DNA from 2 places in the Streptosporangium sp. NPDC000563 genome. Region 2 is predicted to be linked to the other one. Evidence: predicted binding sites of a transcription regulator. Region 2 holds the regulator's gene; the other holds the start of a gene.

Region 1 (6,534 bases), on a different contig from region 2:
GATCAGGTTGACGCCGGTGGTCGACTCGAAGGCGCGGATGTTGCGGCCCTCACGGCCGATGATGCGCCCCTTCATCTCGTCACCCGGCAGGTGCAGAACGCTCACCACGGACTCGGCGGTCTGCTCGGTGGCCACCCGCTGGACCGCCAATGTGACGATCTTGGTGGCGCGCTTCTCACCCTCCTTGCGGGCCTCGCTCTCGATCTCCCTGATGATCAGCGCGGCCTCGCGCTTGGCCTGGTTCTCGATCTCTCGGACCAACTCGGCCTTGGCCTGGTCGCTGGTGAGTCCGGACACCCGCTCCAGGATGGTCTTACGCTCCTCGGCGACCCGTTCGAGATCCTCACGGCGGTCGGCCAGCTCGACCTCCGTCTCGGCGAGCTTGCGGGCCCGGTCGGTCTGGCGCCTGGCCTCCTCGTCGAGACGCTGCTCCCGCTCGGCGAGCCGGTTCTCCCTGCGTTCGAGGTCGGACCGGAGCTCCTTGAGCTCGTACTTCAGGATCTTGCCCTCGGCCTCGGCCTCCTTGCGCATCTCCGCCGCCGCCTCGACCGCCGTCTCCGACTTGCGCAGGAGCTCTCCGGCGTCATCCCTGGCTCTCGCCCGAATGTCGGCGGCCTCGCGCCTGGCCTCCTCCAGATGGGTCTCGGCCTCGGCCTCCTGCTCAGGGGTGGGGCCCTTCTGCACGGGCCCGGCTCCACCGATACGACGCAGCAACACGACCAGCACGGCTGTCATCACGGCGAGAGCCACAACCGTCACTACCAACATGACGACCACGACCGGATCCATGCGCGCCTCACCTTCCTCGCGTCGCAAATATCAGGCACACGAGGGGTCACACGCACGGCACGGAAAGTCCAGGTGGCAGCGCTGTCGGGACAGAAGTGACCCCAGAGGGGATCACCTACCGGCTCTTCCCGCCGGTCCGTCGTTCCGTCCTCATCCGCCAAGCCTGTTTGCCCGTACTACACCGCTATGACAATCCGCACTGCGCGGAGTAACTCCTCACTGCCGTTGAGATTAAGCGTCAGAGAGGTAACGAGCAAGCAAAGACCCGCTGTCAAGCTGCTTTGGACTAGTCAAGCGGATAGCCCGAATCATCCGTGAATGACGATGTTTCCGCACCCTCGTCCTCCAGCACTTCGCGGATGACGCGAAAGGCCAGGCCGGGGCCGTATCCCTTCCGGGCGAGCATGCCGGCCAGTCTGCGAGTCCTGACCGCGGGCTCCAGGCTTCGGGTCGAGGAGAGCTTGCGCCGAACGAGGCGACGGGCGGTCTCCGCCTCCTCCTCGGGATCGAGCTGATCCACCGCTTCCTTCACGGTCTCCTCTTCCACCCCGCGATGGCGGAGCTCCGAGGCGAGGGCCTTTCTGGCGAGCCCCCGCCCGGCGTGGCGTGAACTCACCCATGCCGCGGCGAACGCCTCGTCGTCGATGAGTCCGACCTCGGAGAAGCGGTCCAGCACGGCGTCCGCCGCCTCCTGTGGCACCTCACGCTTGCGCAGCGCCTCCGCGAGCTGGGCTCGGGTGCGCGGCGCCATGGTCAGCAGCCGCAGACAGATGCCTCGCGCCACCGCCTGCGGGTCGGCCTCGGACTTCCGGCTCACCCCGGCCCGCTCGGCCGATCCGTCGGACCCGCCTGGTCCGTCGGGGCCGTCGGATCCTTCGGGAAGGAAACCCGGGGTAGCCCTCCCTGAGCGCCGCCCGCCACGACGGGAGGCACGTTTCCTCCGGCCGCGGGGTGCGTCGCCCGCAGCTTCCGCGGTCTCCTCGCGGAACCCTTCCTCGAAAGCGGACGAACCGAAGTCGCGCCCACGCCTGCCCGGTGAGGCCGCCCGAGGTTCGTCGGGCCAGGCGCCCCAGTCTCTCGGCCCGGCCTGGTCGGCCGGACCGGAGTCAGGTCCCGTCGTCATCGATCAGCCCGGACTCAGGCGTCACCCGGCTTGGGAGTGGCGGCCTTGGAACCGCGACCGGACCCGGCGGAAGACGCGGCACCGGCCGCACGGCCGGACGCGGCGGCCGGGGCCGAAGCCGCAGGGACGGGCGACGGGGCGGCCGGGCTGTCAAGGCGCGGGCCGACACCCAGCTTCTCCTTGATCTTCTTCTCGATCTCGTTCGCCATGTCCGGGTGGCTCTTGAGGAAGTTTCGCGCGTTCTCCTTGCCCTGGCCGAGCTGGTCACCCTCGTAGGTGTACCAGGCGCCGGACTTGCGGACGAAACCGTGCTCGACACCCATGTCGATCAGGCCACCCTCGCGGGAGATGCCGACGCCGTAGAGGATGTCGAAGTCGGCCACCCGGAAGGGCGGGGCCATCTTGTTCTTGACGATCTTCACCCGGGTGCGGTTGCCGACCGCCTCAGTGCCGTCCTTCAGCGTCTCGATGCGGCGGATGTCGAGACGGACCGAGGCGTAGAACTTCAGCGCCTTTCCACCGGTCGTGGTCTCGGGCGAACCGAACATCACGCCGATCTTCTCGCGGAGCTGGTTGATGAAGATCGCGGTGGTGCCGGTGTTGTTGAGCGCGCCGGCGACCTTGCGCAGCGCCTGGGACATCAGGCGGGCCTGGAGGCCGACGTGGCTGTCGCCCATCTCGCCCTCGATCTCGGCCTTGGGCACCAGTGCGGCGACCGAGTCGATGACCAGCAGGTCGACGGCGCCGGACCGGATCAGCATGTCGGCGATCTCCAGCGCCTGCTCACCGGTGTCGGGCTGGGAGACGAGCAGCGCGTCGGTGTCGACGCCCAGCTTCTGGGCGTACTCCGGGTCGAGCGCGTGCTCGGCGTCGATGAACGCGGCGATGCCGCCGCCGCGCTGGGCGTTGGCCACCGCGTGCAGGGCGACCGTGGTCTTGCCCGAGGACTCGGGACCGTAGACCTCGACGATGCGGCCGCGTGGGAAACCTCCGATGCCGAGGGCCACGTCGAGCGCGATGGAGCCGGTGGGAATCACCTCGATGGGAGCCCGGGTCTCGTCGCCCAGGCGCATGATCGAGCCCTTGCCGAACTGACGCTCGATCTGAGCGAGTGCGGTCTCAAGCGCCTTCTCGCGGTCGTTAGCTGCCATGGGAGCCCCCTGAAGGGTCGCGGGTTGGATCGGTTGCCAGAAAGCTACGGGGTGCCGCCGACATTTTCGGGAGGGCACGCCAGGAGTGGTGGCCTGTTCAATATAGCCGAACGACTGTTCGATCGCCGCCCGTTGGCACCACGGGTTGCGGGAGTCGCGAACCATCGCGGAGGTCACCCGCGCACGACCGGGCGCGACCGGGCGCCGACGAACACAGACGGACGCGGACGAACACGAGTGGGCGCGGACTGCGGGTCCGCCTTGACGGTCCAGATGTCGCGTGGCGGTCCGACGAACACGGGGGCGCGGACGGCGGAGCCACCGGCGAGGCGTGCGTGACACCGGGTGCGACAGGCATCATCGGGCATGAATGGCTACGAAACACATGAATAGCCGGTAACTGGCATAGAACACCACAGGTCTACGCAACCAGGCACGGGCGGCGGGGCCGCCGACGAGGCGCGTGGCGCCAGGCGCCGTGGGCACCGGCGGCGGGAGAACCGCCCCGGAGAACCCGGAACCCATCCGAAAGGCGACATTTCCAAGAATTACCTGGAGCCTGTTGTAACCGGGCTGACCTGGGGTGATCCTGAGGGGAAACGACCCGAGGTGCCCGACGTGCCCAACGCGTTCACACAGCAACGCCTAGCCCATCTCGACTCCCTCGCCGCCGAACTGCGACAACGGGGGATGGCGAGCCGCACCCTCGGCGGCACCGCCCCCGTGCTGTGGGTGTGGCATCCCGACAGTCACCGGCAGACGATCGTCTTCGCCACGCCGGTCAAGGACGGCTGGCTGTTCCTGTGGGCACCGGACGGCGAGGAGAGCGCCGACGATCCCGCGCACGCGGCCGAGGTGGTGGAGAGGCTCCTCGTCCCGCTTCCCGAATCCTGACCGGCTCTCAGCGGAGCCTGGGCGAGACGTCGGTCACCCCGCACACGGCGTGCCAGACCTCCTTCGCCCCCACGCCGTCGGCCAGCGCCTGGACCACGGTCCGGCCGCCGAGGTCGGCGATGACGTAGTCGTTGGCCCATGAATCGGCGTACCGGTCACCGAAGTGTGACTTCATCCGCTTCCAGAATTCCGACAGGCGCATACCCCAAGTATGGGTCCACTCCGGGGTGGGGGAGCCCGTTCCGAGACGCCGCCTGACCGCGAACCACCCCGTCTCCCGATCTCCCGTCCAGGCCCGCCGGGACCGGGACGGGAGACGTACGGGGAAGGGCCGTCGCCGGTGAGAACGCGGGCGGCCGAGGTCCGGGGTGAGGAGGCGGAGTCGTCAGAGCACTCGGGAGCCGTACATCTCGCCGAGGGGGTCGGCGAGCAGCTCCAGGCGTGCGCCGTCGGGGTCGGCGAAGTAGATGGACGCGCCACTCTCGACCTGGTGCGGCACTCCCGCCGCCTCCAGCTTGCCCCGCAGGCGCTCCCACGTGGAGGGATCGACGGAGATGGCGATGTGGTGGAGCCCGCCGAGAACCTCTTTGTAGGGGCCGAGGTCCAGGCCGGGGAAGTCGAAGAAGGCGAGGAGGTTGCCGTTGCCGATGTCGAAGAAGAAGTGGTTCGACCCCCGGTAGTCGCGGTTCTCGAAGATCTCCGTGAGCGGGAACTCCAGGAGGTCCTGGTAGAACGCGATCGTCGTCTCGACGTCGGAGGAGATCAGCGCGAAGTGGTGCAACCCCCTCGCGCTGCTCGGAGGGCGGTGCTCCCTGAGGTGCTCCGCCTTGATCCGCTCGCGTGTCGCCTCGATGGCCTGATGGTCGATGCTCACCGTTAGCTCACCACTCAATGCGTCGTGTGTTCGTCAAAGTCGTGTCCGTGACGACAGGGGGCCAACCTATCCCGGACGCCATGTCATGGCCGCAGGGCGTCGGGAAGACCCCCGGGAGACGTGATCTCCCTCGTTCCCGCCGCGAGGCCGGTTCGTGTGTCCGCAGGTGACGCGCGGTCCGTCCACTCCCGCCCGCCGGTCGGCGGTGGCGGGTTCTGTCGGTGGGACCGTGCAGTATGGGCGGTGACCCGGTTGGTCGGCCGGACCGGGAGCCAGGGGGGCGGCGATGAGCGAGACAACGGGCACGGGCGGCGCGCTCGACCACTTCACCCGGATGACCAGAGACTGGTTCACCGGGGCGTTCTCCGCGCCGACCGCCGCGCAGGAGGGGGCGTGGGCGGCGATCGCCCGGGGTGACAACACCCTGGTGGTCGCGCCCACCGGCTCCGGCAAGACGCTCGCCGCCTTCCTGTGGTCGCTCGACCGGCTCGCCTCCGCCCCTCCCCCCGACGCCGAGACCTCCGGTACGGGTCAGGCGGGCGGTGCGGGCTCGCGGCGCGGGCGGGGGCGTTCTCGCGGGGACGGCGAGCCGGCGAGGCGGTGCCGGGTCCTGTACGTGTCGCCGCTCAAGGCTCTCGCCGTCGACGTCGAGCGCAACCTCCGGGCCCCGCTCGCCGGGCTGAGGCAGACCGCGCGGCGGCTCGGTCTGCCGGTGCCGGAGATCTCGGTGGCGATCCGGTCGGGCGACACCTCCCCCGAGGAGCGGCGCCGGTTCGCGACCAGGCCGTCCGACATCCTGATCACCACCCCCGAGTCGCTGTTCCTGCTGCTCACCAGCCAGGCCCGCGAGGCGTTACGCGACGTGGATACGGTCGTCGTCGACGAGGTGCACGCGGTGGCGGCCACCAAGCGCGGCGCGCACCTCGCCCTCAGCCTGGAGCGGCTCGACACCCTCCTGCCCAGGCCCGCCCAGCGGATCGGCCTGTCCGCGACCGTGCGCCCGGTGAGCGAGGTGGCCGCCTTCCTGGGTGGGACGCGCCCGGCGACAGTGGTCCAGCCGCCCTCCGAGAAGGAGATCGCGGTCGAGGTGGTCGTCCCGATCGAGGACATGACCGAGCTCGACACACCTCCCCCCGCCCCCGCCCCCGACGACGACCGCTGGCTGACGGAGACCCCGGCCAGGCGGTCGATCTGGCCGCATGTGGAGGAGCGGCTGTTCGAGCTGATCGGCGACCACGCTTCCACGATCGTGTTCGCCAACTCCCGGCGGCTCGCGGAGAGACTGTGCACCCGCCTCAACGAGCTGGCGTGGGAGCGACGGGACGACGGCGGGGAGCGGGCGGCGGAGGAGGGCGCGGGAGCGGAGCCGGTGCACTGGGCCGAGGGGTTCCCCGTGCCACCGGCCTCCATCTCCACCCCTGCGGCGATGATGGCGCAGGCCGGTGCGGCCAAGGGGGTCGTCCCTGAGATCGTGAGAGCCCACCACGGTTCGGTGTCGAAGGAGGAGCGCTCCCAGATCGAGGAGGCGCTCAAGTCCGGGCGGCTGCCCGCCGTGGTCGCGACCTCCAGCCTGGAGCTCGGCATCGACATGGGCGCGGTCGACCTGGTGGCGTGTGTCGGGGCACCGCCGAGCGTGGCGAGCGGCCTGCAGCGGATCGGCCGGGCCGGGCACCAGGTGGGGGCCGTCTCGCGCGGCGTGATCT
Region 2 (6,534 bases):
AAGACCTGGTTGACCAGGGCGTGCTTGAGCTCGTGGTCGAAGATCTCGGCGTCCTCGTCGGTGGCGAAGTAACCGTGCTCGACCGCCGTACGCGTGTAGACGCCCACCACCCGGTCGATCAGCTGCTTGAGGCTCCACTCCCGCTGCGGGGTGCCGACCGCGCCGCGGAAGTACTTGGTGGTCACGATGTTGGCGGCGTTGACCGACCACGACCGGGGGAACTCGACACCGCGCTGCTCGAAGTTGATCGAGCCGTCGCGCCAGTTGGTCATGACGACGTCACGGCGCTCCCAGACCAGCTCGTCATAGGGATGCACGCCTGGCGTGGTGAAGATGCGCTTCATCTTCAGACCCTTACGTGGCCTCTTGCCTCCACGTGTCACCGCACCGGCGGTCTCCGTCATGACTTCCCCCTCCTGGGGCTCCGTGGAACCCTCGAATCGGACCACACCAACGCGCCGCATCACCCCCGGCGCCCGGGGTCTGTATCAGTCCTGCTTGGTGGAGCGCTCCGCCCGGAGCCGCTCGATCTCCGCCTCGAAGTCGGCCAGCGTCTCGAAACCGCGATAGACGGAGGCGAACCGTAGGTACGCCACCTCGTCCAGTTCGCGGAGCGGGCCCAGGATGGCCAGCCCGACCTCGTGGGCCGCGATCTCGGCGCATCCGGTGGCCCGGATGCTCTCCTCGACCCGCTGGCCCAGTTGCGCCAGGGAATCCTCACTGACGGACCGCCCCTGGCACGCCCGCCGGACCCCGGCGATCACCTTGTCCCTGAAAAACGGCTCCGTCACACCGCTGCGCTTGCTCACCATGAGCAGAACGGTCTCCTGCGTGGTGAACCTGCGCCCGCATTCCGAGCACGTGCGCCTGCGGCGGATCGCCCCGCCGTCCTCGGTGGCCCGGCTGTCGATGACTCGCGTGTCCAGATGGCGACAGAACGGACAATGCACGCGTGTCGCCTCCTTGACCTACCGAAGCGGCCGACCCACCTCACCTACCCACGACACGCACGGCCAGACGCCCGCGCACACATCTTGAATAGTCGAGATGCGGTAATGGAAACACAAGCTGTGGTGAAGTGTTGCGATGCAGCCACTAGATGTTGTGGTCCAACCGTAGAAGTGCTCGACCATGAACGCAAGTTGAAACGACCTTGCGGCACGAAGTCGCTGATCAGCCCGCACATCCCGGCGTGTCGCCACCCATGCGAGACCCCTCTCGCCCCGGACGCCTCTCGTCTCACAGTCGCCCCAGGCGACCCGTCGGACGAGTCCCTCGCATCCCCTCTCACACCCCTCGCCCCACCCGCGCCGCCGACCCGCCTCACCCCGCCGGAACGAGGCCCGCCCGTCTCGCCGGCCGCCCCGCCGGAGGCCGGCCGGGCGCCGCAGCGGTCCCACGAGCCCCGGCCCGATCGCCGGAGCCCGGACCGGCCTCACCTCACGGAGACGAGGCCCTCCGGGAGATAGAGCCGGGTCCCCGGCCGGACCTCCGAGCCGGACAGCCCGTTGAGGTCCATGATGCGACGGACCGCCGAGCCGGTGTCCGCCTCCTTCGTCAACGCGTCCGCGATCTCCCACAGCGTGTCGTCCGCGTGCACCGTGATCCGCGGCAGCCCCTCAAGGCCCGCCCGCTCGTCCGCCGCGACCATGTCGATGCGTCCGCCGATCCAGAGCACCGCCAGGCTGAACAGTGCGAGCACCGCCACCACGACGATCCTTCCACGCCGGGTGAGTCGAAGAGGCCGCCGAACCGCTCCCTTCCGGCCGACACCCGGCCGACGGGTGCCCGCCGAGGATGCCGTCGCCGATCGCGGCGCCCTCCTCGGCCCGGCCCCGCGTCCGGCCCCCCGTTCCGGATCACGCCCGGACCACCGTCCCCGCTCACGGCCGGGGCTCCATCCCCGCCCACGCCCGAGCGACCGCCTCGCCTCGCGTCCGGGACTCCGCCCAGGCTCACGCCCGGATGCCCCGCCGGGCTTTCGCTCGGACTCACGCGAGGCCCGCCCCGGCTCCCGCCCACGCTTTCGCCCGGACTCCCGAGCGGATTCCCGTCTCATCTCGCGGCCGGACCTTCGCGCAGCCTCACGGCCGGATCCTCGCCCGGGCTCACGCTCGAAGACCCGCTCGGGCTCCCCCCCGGACCTTCGCCCCGGCTCACGGCCGAGGCGCGCCCTCGGCACAGGTCCCGACACCGGCACCGAGTCCCACACGGCCTCCCACCCCTGCTTCGCCTCGGACCTCCGCCCGGGCTCCGGCGCGGGACCGGGCTCCGGCTCCGGTCTCGGGGGCGGCACGAGCCGCAGGCGCGGCGCTCCCGGTGATCGCTGCGCCGCCCGGGACCTCGGCGCGATCCTGGATCGTGGTGTCGTCGCGGTCGGTTTCACGGTGGCCCCCCATCCCCTCGACCTGGCCGAACACATGTCGAAGAAAGATCGGTGAATCGAACACGATGTCGATCAAACTCCCGTACGATGTTGTACACCACGGCGTCGCCGATTTCGAGGACATTCGAACAATTGTTTGAGTATGATCTTCGGCCGAGGTATGGTCGCTGTGTGCGACGTCTTAAATACAGACCGGGAGGCGAGGAGTTCGTATGAGCCAGCACAACGAGAACGGTTCGGCCGCCAGCGACCTGGCGGTGCGAAGGCGTGACTCCCTTGGCCTCACCCCCAGGCAGCGGAAGATCCTTGAGGTGATCCGCGATTCCGTGCAGCAGCGCGGCTATCCGCCGTCCATGCGGGAGATCGGCGAAGCGGTGCAGCTCACCAGCACCTCCAGCGTGTCGCACCAGTTGACGGCTTTGCAGCGCAAGGGCTACCTGCGGCGTGATCCGCACCGCCCCCGCGCCTTGGAGGTCCGCCTTCCCGGCGAGCCCGTGCTGTGGGTTGACCCCGACTCCGGCGAGGACGAGACTCCGGTCAGCCGTCCGACCGCCGCCTATGTGCCCCTCGTCGGTCAGATCGCCGCCGGTGGCCCCATCCTCGCCGAGGAGAGCATCGAAGACGTCTTCGCCCTGCCCAGGCAGCTTGTCGGTGAGGGCACGCTCTTCCTCCTCCAGGTGACCGGCGACTCGATGATCGAGGCCGCCATCGCCAACGGTGACTGGGTGGTCGTGCGCCAGCAGCCGGTCGCCGACAACGGCGACGTGGTCGCCGCGATGATCGACGGCGAGGCCACGGTCAAGACCTTCAAGCGCAGAGACGGCCACGTCTGGCTGGTCCCGCACAACCCCAACTACGACCCGATCCCCGGCGACGAGGCCACCGTGCTCGGCAAGGTCGTCGCGGTCCTCCGCAAGCTCTGACGCGAGCGTCCCACGCAGGCTCCTCACCGCTCTCCACGGGCTCCGGCCCGTGGAGGCGTCGCCGTCTGAGAGCGTCACCCGGCACGCGGGTCCGGACCGAGCCACACCGTGGTTACGCGAGCTCGGCATCACGCGCCTCCGGCTTTCTGTGCGACACGCCATAGAACGACACGCCGGATGGGGCCCGACATCTGATGTCGGGCCCCATCCGGCGTTCTCAGGTGATGGGACATCCCCGGGAAGATCTCTCGCCGGCGGGCACGGAAACCCACCCGGCGAGGCCGAGATGGAGGCCCGCCGCTTGAAGCGGCACGGGTTCTCCCCCGAAGTGGTCACGGGGACACGCCGGCCGAGTTGACGCGCGACACCCGGGGTGCCCTCGCAAGGGCACCCCGAGTCCGTAGCGACCCCGCGAGACGTCCGCGGCCACGACGGTCACTCAGTCGTCCGCGGCCCGAGGGCACGCGGGACGACTACGGCACGATGTTGACCAGCTTGGGCGCGCGGACGATCACCTTGCGCGGCGTGCCGGACAGGAAGGGCTGAACCTTCTCCGACCGCAGGGCCAGCGACTCCAGGTCCGCCTCGGAGATCTCCGGGGAGACCTCCAGCCGGTCGCGCACCTTGCCCGCGACCTGGACGACGCAGGTGACCGACTCCTGGACCAGCAGCGCCGGGTCGGCCACCGGCCAGCCCGCGGTGGCGACCGAGGCGGCGTGTCCCAGCCGCTCCCAGCCCTCCTCCGCCGCGTACGGCGCGACCAGGGACAGCATGACCGCGAGGGTCTCGGCGGCCTCCCTGACCGCCGGGTCGGCGGCTCCGGGGCCGGAGTCGATGGCCTTGCGTGCCGCGCTCGTCAGCTCCATCATGCGGGCCACCGCGACGTTGAAGCGGTGCGACTCGACCAGCTTGGTGACCTCGTCGATGGTGTGGTGGACGACCTTGCGCAGGTTCAGGTCTCCCGCGGTGACGTCGACGCCGGGCGCGGAGGCCGCGCCGGCCTCCGCCATCACGCGGAACGCGCGGGCGAGGAACTTCTGCGAGGCCGCCGGGGAGACGTCGGACCAGTCGATGTCGTCCTCGGGCGGTCCGGCGAAGACGACGGTCAGCCTGACCGCGTCGACACCGTAGGCGTCGATCTGCTGGCCCAGGTCGACGCCGTTGCCCAGCGACTTGGACATCGCCTTGCCCTGGTTGATGACCTGCCCCTGGTTCAGCAGACGGGTGAAGGGCTCGACGAAGTCGACCATTCCCATGTCGTGCAGGACCTTGGTGAAGAACCTGGCGTACAGCAGGTGCAGCACGGCGTGCTCGACGCCGCCGATGTACTGGTCGATCGGACCCCACCTGCGCACGCGCTCGACGTCGAACGGCCCCTCGTCGTAGGCCGGGTCGACGTAGCGCAGGAAGTACCACGAGGAGTCGACGAAGGTGTCCATCGTGTCGGTGTCGCGCTTCGCCGGGCCGCCGCACTTGGGGCAGGAGACGTTGACCCAGTCTTCGGCCGAGGCGAGCGGGGAGATGCCCTTGGGCGCCAGGGCCTCGCCACGCATGTCGGGCAGGGTGACGGGCAGCTGGTCGTCGGGGACGGGGACCTCGCCGCAGTCGGCGCAGTGGATGATCGGGATCGGGCAGCCCCAGAAGCGCTGGCGGGACAGCAGCCAGTCGCGCAGCCGGAAGTTGACCGTGAAGTGACCGGTGCCCCGCTCGCTCAGCACCTCGATGATCTTCCGGATCGCCTCGGCCTTGGCCAGGCCGTCCAGCGGGCCGGAGTTGACCATCGCGCCGTCACCGGTGGTGGCGACACCGGTCTCGCCGGGATCGGCCAGACCGGTGTGCACGACCACCCGTACCGGCAGGTCGAAGGTACGGGCGAAGTCCAGGTCGCGCTGGTCGTGGGCGGGCACGGCCATGATGGCGCCGTGGCCGTAGTCGGACAGCACGTAGTCGGCCGCCCAGACCGGCATGCGCTCACCGTTGACCGGGTTGATCGCGTACCGGCCCAGGAAGACGCCGGTCTTCTCCTTCTCGGTGGACAGCCGGTCGATGTCGGACAGCTTGGACACCTCGACCCGGTATGCCTCGAACGCCTCACGCCGGTCGTCGGTGACGATCTCCTCGGCCAGCGGCGCGTCCGGGGCGACCACGAAGAAGGTGGCGCCGTACAGGGTGTCGGGACGGGTGGTGTAGACGGTGACCGGCTCGTCCCGGCCCTCGATCACGAAGTCGACGTCGGCACCCTCGGAGCGGCCGATCCAGTTGCGCTGCATCGTCAGCACGCGCTCGGACCAGCCGCCTTCCAGCAGGGACATGTCGTCCAGCAGCCGGTCGGCGTAATCAGTGATCTTGAAATACCACTGGGTCAGCTCGCGACGGACGATCTCGGCGCCACAGCGCTCGCACCTGCCGTCCTTGACCTGCTCGTTGGCGAGCACGGTCTGGTCGTTCGGGCACCAGTTGACCAGGCCACCCTTGCGGTAGGCCAGGCCACGCTCGAAGAAGCGGTTGAAGAGCCACTGGGTCCATTTGTAGTACGAGGTGTCGCTGGTGTGCAGACGGCGGGACCAGTCGAAGGAGATCGCGTAGCGCCGGTAGGAGTTGGCCTGGGTCTCGATGTTGGCGTAGGTCCACTCCGCCGGGTGCGCGTTGTGCTTGATCGCGGCGTTCTCGGCGGGCAGGCCGAAGGAATCCCAGCCGACGGGGTGCAGCACGTTGTAGCCGCGCTGGACCCAGTAGCGGGAGATGACGTCGCCCAGGGCGAACACCTCGGCGTGCCCCATGTGCAGGTCGCCCGAGGGATAGGAGAACATGTCGAGCATGTAGCGCCGCTCGCGCGGGTCGGCGGGGTCGTCGGAGGCCCGGAAGGGATCCAGTTCCTCCCACCTGCGCTGCCACTTGACCTGCAGGACCTGCGGGTCATAGTGCTGCTCGTCGCTCTGCATGTCGGCTCGCTCGCTCACGTCGATCTTCCTCGGGGTATGCCTGCGTGGATGGTCCGACCCGTCCGGCCCAATGCAAAAACCCCCCGCTCACGCGGAGGGCAGCCGCATCGGCAGGGCGCTCAGGGACGGGAAGGCCGATGCGGCCCGATAAGCAGGGTCGCGGCACGCATAGGGCAAGACTATCGCAGCCCGCAAGGCGTATTCGTGGCCGGCGAGAACAGGACCGATCACGGCAAACAGGAGACAGGATCCGGCCAGGTCAGCAGAATGGAGGCTCCCGTTC

Evidence for each region. The regulator LexA, encoded in region 2, represses DNA repair genes until DNA is damaged. The targets are predictions, from matches to a motif close to TCGAACANNTGTTCGA.
Region 1: a site for LexA is predicted at 3,170-3,185, ahead of recA (recombinase RecA). Genes of this name have one in related genera too.

The regions. Positions count from the first base shown of each region.
Region 1 covers NZ_JBEPDA010000003.1:305,588-312,121, forward strand. The annotation lists gene rny (ribonuclease Y) at 1-789, opposite strand, end outside; gene recX (recombination regulator RecX) at 1,076-1,912, opposite strand; gene recA (recombinase RecA) at 1,927-3,063, opposite strand; gene ABT352_RS12125 (hypothetical protein) at 3,682-3,957, shown strand; gene ABT352_RS12130 (DUF3046 domain-containing protein) at 3,965-4,159, opposite strand; gene ABT352_RS12135 (VOC family protein) at 4,343-4,831, opposite strand; gene ABT352_RS12140 (ATP-dependent helicase) at 5,118-6,534, shown strand, end outside.
Region 2 covers NZ_JBEPDA010000006.1:141,258-147,791, reverse strand. The annotation lists gene ABT352_RS17770 (vitamin B12-dependent ribonucleotide reductase) at 1-404, opposite strand, end outside; gene nrdR (transcriptional regulator NrdR) at 489-950, opposite strand; gene ABT352_RS17760 (LysM peptidoglycan-binding domain-containing protein) at 1,436-1,708, opposite strand; gene lexA (transcriptional repressor LexA) at 2,599-3,309, shown strand; gene leuS (leucine--tRNA ligase) at 3,783-6,251, opposite strand.